One region of the Gallibacter sp. Marseille-QA0791 genome, then DNA from elsewhere that is predicted to be linked to it. Evidence: riboswitches for the same ligand, from Rfam matches in the RefSeq annotation. Region 1 holds a riboswitch; the other holds the start of a gene.
What was found. A riboswitch is a leader RNA that binds a small molecule or an ion and turns the genes downstream of it on or off. The one in region 1 is predicted to bind FMN.
Positions count from the first base shown of each region.

Region 2: another riboswitch for FMN. It lies ahead of ACQY69_RS10915 (ECF transporter S component); the one in region 1 lies ahead of ribD (bifunctional diaminohydroxyphosphoribosylaminopyrimidine deaminase/5-amino-6-(5-phosphoribosylamino)uracil reductase RibD).

Region 1 is NZ_CBCPMH010000001.1:866,971-870,770, reverse strand. It holds gene ACQY69_RS03960 (ClpP family protease) at 1-395, shown strand, start outside; gene ACQY69_RS03955 (hypothetical protein) at 489-1,664, shown strand; FMN riboswitch at 1,685-1,824, shown strand; gene ribD (bifunctional diaminohydroxyphosphoribosylaminopyrimidine deaminase/5-amino-6-(5-phosphoribosylamino)uracil reductase RibD) at 2,013-3,158, shown strand; gene ribE (riboflavin synthase) at 3,143-3,800, shown strand, end outside.
Region 2 is NZ_CBCPMH010000001.1:2,368,711-2,372,510, reverse strand. It holds gene ACQY69_RS10925 (HD domain-containing protein) at 1-568, shown strand, start outside; gene ACQY69_RS10920 (DUF2971 domain-containing protein) at 618-1,475, shown strand; gene ACQY69_RS10915 (ECF transporter S component) at 1,520-2,110, opposite strand; FMN riboswitch at 2,279-2,420, opposite strand; gene ACQY69_RS10910 (PHP-associated domain-containing protein) at 2,587-3,465, shown strand; gene ACQY69_RS10905 (methylglyoxal synthase) at 3,499-3,800, opposite strand, start outside.

The sequences.
Region 1 (3,800 bases):
CAAAACCCACAGTCTCGCTGGTCCTGGGCGGAGGCCACAGTATAGGCATACCTTTGGCAACGGCTACTGATTATTCATTCATAGCCAAGACGGCTACAATGACCCTTCATCCCATAAGGACGACCGGGATCGTCATTACGTCGGAGACCACCTTTGATTACATGAGGAAGACTCAGGAGAGGGTGGTCGATTTTATCGTGGACCATTCCAGGGCGGAACGTGATGAGATAATCAGGCTGATGAACAGTAACGACAACATGTCAAACGATGTGGGAACAGTGCTGTTCGGAAGGGAAGCTGTGGAAACAGGGATAATCGATGAGGTAGGCGGCGTGTCGCAGGCCATAGGTGAGCTAAGAGGGCGTATAGAGATGCAGACGCGGCGTGATAAGTAAAATATTGCTTGACATTATTTTCCATATCGTGTAACATGAAATAAAAGGAATAATTTTCCAAGCTTTGAAGCGGCATTCGAAAGGACATGGTCTATGGAAAATATATCATTGCTTATTGTAACAGATGACAAAGAATATGGCAGGGCGCTAAGCAGAGCGATACTGTACCTTTGCAGCCGGGTGCTGATCCGATTGGCGGAAAAAGAAGAATTTTTCGAGAAGGTCAGAGAGGCAGGAGAGGTCGCTGTGCTGGATTCCGCCGACATGATATTGTGGGATGGACAGGAAGCGGAGCAGGTTTATGGAGGGAAGATCGTACTGCTGTCAGAGAAGCCTTCTATGGCGGTAAGGAATCCCGGAGAGAAAAAATTCTGCATTTACAAATACAGTCAGGCACAGGTCATAGTCGCGGCTCTGATGGAGATCTATGGATCCTTGGCGGAGAAAAGATCCGTAAATATATGCCGCCGACAGACAAGCCTGCTGGCATTCGCGTCCTGCAGCGGAGGCTGTGGATGTACTGTGCTGGCTATGGCGGCAGCTCAGGAATTGTGCCGCTTTGCAGGGAAGCGGGTATTGTACATTTCATTTGAGGAGGCGGAATCGACGGGGGATTTCATGATATGTCCACCGGGAATAAAGGGCGTGGGCATGTATCTCTATTATCTTTTCAAAAATGAGACAGCGACTCTCCGTTCCGGGAAAAGCAGTGAGAGACAGCTTCCGGATATGGACAGCTACATCGTAAAGGATGATTTTGGACTGGAAGCTTTCGCTCCTACGGGAGGAAGGAATCCGCTAAAGGAGCTTTCCGCCGGAGAGATGGAAGCGTTTATCGCATCGGTCATAGACAGTGGAGGATATGATGTGATAGTGATGGATCTGGGAACCGGCTTGTCGGATGGCGAGATAGCCTGTATAGACATGGCGGAGAAGATATGCTTCGTTTCGGGGCCGGATAGTGGCCGCGCCAGGGAAGAGCAGTACCTGCAGCATCTGATATGCCGCTGTGGTGAGGATGTGACGGAGAGGATGATAAAGACCGAAAACATGGTTACCGATAAGGCGGCTGATACAGGCAGTCAGGAAGAGCTGGGTGCGATGATGAAGGCGGTCGTGCGTATAGAAAGGAGCAGTTCGTTCCTGCAGCGTGGAGAAGTGAAGAGGATATTCCTGGATGGCAGATTTGGAGAAGGTATCAAGCTGTTAACGGAAAAGATGATGGGATATGAGCAAACACCTATTGACAAACGGACGAAAGAAGCATAATATAATTACAGCAACTTAATAAAGATCTTCAGGGCAGGGTGAAATTCCCGATCGGCGGTATAGTCCGCGAGTGCGTCAGCACAGGACTTGGCAGTTGTCCAAGTCAGGATTTGGTGAGATTCCAAAACCGACAGTATAGTCTGGATGGGAGAAGATCGAAAAGCGCATTCTATGCGCGTGTTTTCGCGATCACAAGCTCTGAAACTTTTTGTTTCAGAGCTTTTATGATTTGACGGCGTGACCGCCTTTTTGGTACAGGAAAGACGGTACTGTCTGTATGTATTGCCCTGAAGAAAATCTTCAGGGTTTTTTGATGTGAGATGATCATATTTTGGAGGAGAAAAGACGATGACAGATGAAAAATACATGCGGTTGGCGATAGAGCTGGCCCAAAAGGGCTGCGGATGGGTCTCTCCCAATCCTATGGTAGGAGCTGTCATAGTAAAGGACGGTCGTATCATCGGACAGGGATACCATAAGAGGTATGGGAGCCTTCATGCGGAGAGAGAGGCCCTCGGGGACTGCATGAAAAGGGCGGGAGCTGAAACGGGAGCAAGGCGCCCGGCTGAAGGAGCTGACATGTATGTGACGCTGGAACCGTGCTGCCATCACGGAAAACAACCGCCGTGTACGGAAGCGATAATAGAGGCAGGGATAAGAAAAGTCATCATAGGCTCTGCGGATCCCAACCCTCTGGTGGCCGGAAAAGGCGTGGCGATGCTGCGGGAGCACGGTATCGAGGTGACAGAAGGCTTTCTCAAAGATGAATGCGATTCATTCAACAGACCCTTTTTCTACTTCATAACTAACGGGACGCCTTATGTAGTGCTGAAATACGCCATGACGGCCGATGGAAAGATAGCCGCTCATACGGGAGCATCCAAATGGATAACAGGAGAAGCGGCCAGGGAAAATGTACATCGCGACAGGAACAGATATACGGCGATCATGACAGGAGTGGGAACGGTGCTTGCGGACGATCCGCTGCTGACCTGCAGGATACGGGGAGTCAGGGATCCGGTAAGGATAATATGTGATACCAGTCTGAGGATCCCTTCCGGATCTCAGATAGTGAAAACGGCCGGCGATGTGAGGACGATGATAGCGACATCAGAAGAAGCTGCCGCAGAGAGGGTTGCTGAGCGGCAGAGGCTGGAAGAAGCCGGATGCGAGATAATCACCGTACCGCTCAAAGATGGCCACACGGATCTGGGATGTCTGATGGAAAGGCTGGGGGAGATGAAGATAGACAGCGTGCTGCTGGAAGGCGGCGCGGCGCTTAACTGGTCGGCTCTGTCAGCCGGTATCGTAAACAGGGTACAGGCATATGTCGCTCCTAAGATACTGGGCGGAAAGGACGCCCCGTCACCTGTGGGCGGCAGGGGGTTCGACATGCCGTCGGAAGCCGTCATGCTCTCAGAGCCCGAGGTGACGGTGCTGGGAAAGGATATCTTACTGGAAAGCGAGGTGTTGGAAACGTGTTCACGGGAATAGTGGAAGAGACAGGCAGGATAAAAGAGATAAAGAGAGGAAGGGCTTCGGCAGTGTTGACCATAGAGGCCCGAAAGGTGTTGGAAGACGTAAAGCTGGGAGACAGCATTGCCGTTAACGGCGTATGCCTGACAGTGACGGACTTTACATCTTACGCATTCATGGCCGACGTGATGCATGAGACTCTGAACAGGTCATCGCTGGGAGCTTTGAAAAACGGCAGCGCTGTGAATCTGGAGCGGGCCATGAAGGCCGACGGGCGGTTCGGAGGACATATCGTGTCGGGCCACATAGACGGGACCGGCACCATAGCATCTGTAGAGAAAGACGACAACGCCGTATGGTATACGGTGAAGGCTCCCGGGGAGATAATGAAGTACATCGTGGAGAAAGGCTCCATAGCCATAGACGGCATCAGCCTTACGGTAGCCGGCGTAGCCGAAGACGCGTTCCGGGTTTCCATAATACCCCATACGTCGGATAACACGATTCTTTCCATAAAAAAGCCGGGAGATGTGGTGAACCTGGAAAATGATATCATCGGTAAATACGTGGAAAGGCTGATGAGCTTCGGTGAAAAAGTGGAGAACGGGACAGGGGCCACAAGGACTTCCGAAAGGATAACAGAAGCGTTCCTGGCGGAAA
Region 2 (3,800 bases), 1.5 Mb from region 1:
CCATTCGACAAAGCACGCCGCCAAGGTCGCCGCACGGGCCGGATGGATACTTAAATCCCTGGGCTACAGCAGCCACGACATCGAACTGGGTCGCATCGCCGGCTATATGCACGATATCGGCAACTGCATCAACAGAAATGACCATGCTCACAGCGGAGCGTTGCTGGCATATCAGATACTTAAGGAAATGAAAATGTCTCTGGAAGATATCATGACCATAACTTCTGCCATCGGTCACCACGACGAAAGCAGCGGCAACGCGGTCGACCCCATCTCTGCGGCGCTCATACTGGCCGATAAGACAGACGTCAGGAGGAACAGGGTCCAGAATCCGATCAAGGAAAACTTCGATATCCATGACCGAGTCAACTATGCCGCTCTGTCATCCAAACTGGAGATCAACAAGGACAAAAGGACTGTACAGATGAATCTTGAGCTGGACGACGATATCTGCAGTCTGATGGATTATTTTGAAATATTCCTTGAACGGATGATCATGTGTAAGCGGGCCGCCGAAGTGCTTGGCTATAAGTTCAAGCTGGTGGCCAACGGCAGCAAGCTCTGCTGACAGTCCCGATATTTGATGCAGAAATCTGATACAGAAAAAGGAGTCCGCCGTGCCCAACAAACATATCCTGCTGAAAAGGATACAGCCCGAAGAAAATCTATACCATTACACTAAGTGCCGCGGTGTCCAAGGCATCCTGAAAGACAAGGCCTTCTTTGCCACCAAGAGCGATTTCCTCAACGACACCAACGAGATGCGCTACACCCTGGCTCTGACTCGGGATGTACTCACCGAGTTCCCTATACTTGAGGAGCACAGTTCCCTGCGCCAGCAGCTCTCTCTTACGACCGAGGAGATGAAGAGGCAATGCTACTACGTCCTATCCTTCTCAGTGGAAGCCGACAGCATCACGCTCTGGTCCGAATTCGGCAACAACACCGGATATAATCTGGAATTCAAAAGCGGCGAGTTGCTCGACATGATAAGCAGGACAAAAAAAATCTCCTACCATGGACTTTTGATATATTCCAGAGAAACCCAGAGAAAAATCATACATGATCTTCTCACAAAAGATATCCCCCAAAATCTGGGCTGCTCATTCGACGATATAATGAAAAACGCCGCCGGGAACGGCGGCGATGAATCCTTCAGGAAATACTGCAAACAATTCAAAAAAGCCATGTCCATATATGCGGTTTTCTTCAAGCAGGAGGAATTCGCCGCAGAAAAGGAATACCGGGTCGTCCTCAAAGAGACAAGCGACAGTGAAGTCCATTATCGCGAAAAGGATGGCTTCCTGCTCCCATACATACGTGTGAACCTGAGGAAAGCCCATGATGCCGTCAACAGGATAACAGTAGCTCCCCAAAATCATGTGGATCTCGCCAAGGAGGGTATGCAGATGTATGCCAGGCAGCTGGGCTACAGCGCTGAGGTCTGCCTGTCGAAGATAAATCTGCGGTATTGAACGCACCCTTCTCAGCTCCGGCGGGCCGGTCTCATATTGGTCCGTTACGCCGTTCTGTGCAGAAATCCCGATATCCTCTTATAAAGGAAAAATGTAACGATAGAATTTATGCCTGCTTTTATGGCATTGAAGCCCACTATAAACGGCATCAGATCCCATACCATGCTGCGTGGCACACCCATGAACAGCGGCGTGATTATCAGATTAGCGCCTATCATCACCACGGCCATAGCCGCCGTACCGCATATCAACGCGATCACCGCGCCTTTTCTCGTCTTGTTGAATTTATATATGACACCTGCCACTATCACCAGCACACTGGTAGCGATTATGTGCATTATTATCCCGTAGGCTCCGCTGGCAGCGCTGACAGTCACACCCTGGACCACGGATGTCACGATGGTAAGCAGCACGCCTGCCACCGGACCGAAGGCAAAGGTCCCTATCAGTATAGGTATATCGGCGGGATCATATTCGAGAAACGCCACTGCCGGGAATATGGGAAAATGTATAAAATATACCAGCACCACCGATATTGCCACCAGCATACCCATCTTCGCCAGCCTGACTGTCTTCTCCCTGCCAGTCATCCTGTGTCTGTCATCGATATTTCCGTAGTTAGTCTTCTGAGACATGTACAACACTCCTTCTTTCCACTGTATATCATCATTTCAGCCTCTGTCGTCTCGCTTCGGAGCATGGCGCAGAGGTGCCGCTCAATCAAAAAATCCCGGGCAATCTATCCCGAGATAAAAACACTCGCGTTTGCAGATAGCAACGACTGTCCGCCACACGCCGCAAGTATTTCGTTTCTTCCATCCGGACTGTGACCGTCGGTACGGGATTCTCACCCGTTCGGCCCGCTCAATGCGCGGGTTCGCGGACTTGTGACATTCATCGTCATACACCGCCGGTGAGGACTTTCACCTCGCCCCGAAACAAATTTACATCAATATTATAACGTTGTCCTCGCAATGGTGTCAACTGGGTTTTACCGTCAAAATTTTTTTCACACATTTTTCATTGAATTTTTTCCGGTTTGGGAATACTATTATATACAGAGAAGCGTCAGCTGCTCCATCCATAAGAATTAAGAACCGAGGCGAAAAGATTGAAATTTGATTTGCACTGTCATACAAAGGAAGGCTCCCTTGATTCAAGAGTATCTGTCAGGGAATTCGTTCACAAATTCATGGCTCTGGGCTTTGACGGGTTCATGATATCCGACCACAACAGCTATAAAGGCTGTAAAGCATGGGATGCCATAAAAGATGATCCCCGCTACAGGAATTTCTGCGTTATCAGGGGGATAGAATACGATACGAAAGATGCCGGCCACATACTGGTCATCATGCCCGATGGGCTTTATCTCCGCATCCTGAGCATACGTGGCATGCGATGCAGCAAGCTCATCAAAATAGTCCATTTCTTCGGCGGCATACTGGGGCCTGCCCATCCTTTCGGCGTGGCCAGTTCCAGCCTTATGGGCTTCAAAAATATGAACATGCGCCTTATGAGGAAATTTGACTTCATCGAGACCTTCAACACCTGCGAATCACCCGAATCCAACAGACGGGCAGCTATTCTGGCCGAAGATTGCGGCGTTCCCACCTTCGCCGGCTCTGATTCCCATGTCAGTGAATATATAGGAATGGCGTGTACCGAAATAGATGCGGACATACGCTGCAACAACGATCTTATCGCCGCCGTAAAAAGCGGGACTAAAATAACGGCAGGCGGAACAGAACGAGGAGAGAGCAAAAAAGCGAAGAAAAAGGAACACTGGATAGGCATACTCAGCTTCAAACTCTACAACAGAGGGATCGCCAAATTGATATCTCCTTACCGTAAGATAAAGCGTCGCACACTGCTGAGGCCTATCGTCCACAATAACGTCCGCCACATCCGCAGGAAGAAAAACACCGATATCCGAAAATACGTCGTTCGCAACAGATATAGCAACGATTCCAATAAAAAAATGTCCGGATGATATCGCACCCTCTGCGATTTTCATCTGGACATTTTATCGCTGTGAAACAAGTATCTTCTCGCTCATATCCTCTATATCCACCGACGGCTTGAATTCCTGGACATCGTGGACGTACTCCTTGTCGATGTGCTCCGACGTCATGATGAAATCTGCCGTAGCTCTGTTGGTCGCCACCGGGATATCGTAAACTACCGCTATACGCAGCAGCGCTCTTACATCCGGATCGTGAGGCAGTGCTTCCAGCGGATCCCAGAAAAATATCAGTACATCTATCTCTCCTTCGGCCACCTTGGCTCCGATCTGCTGATCACCTCCCAAAGGACCACTCTTGTAAG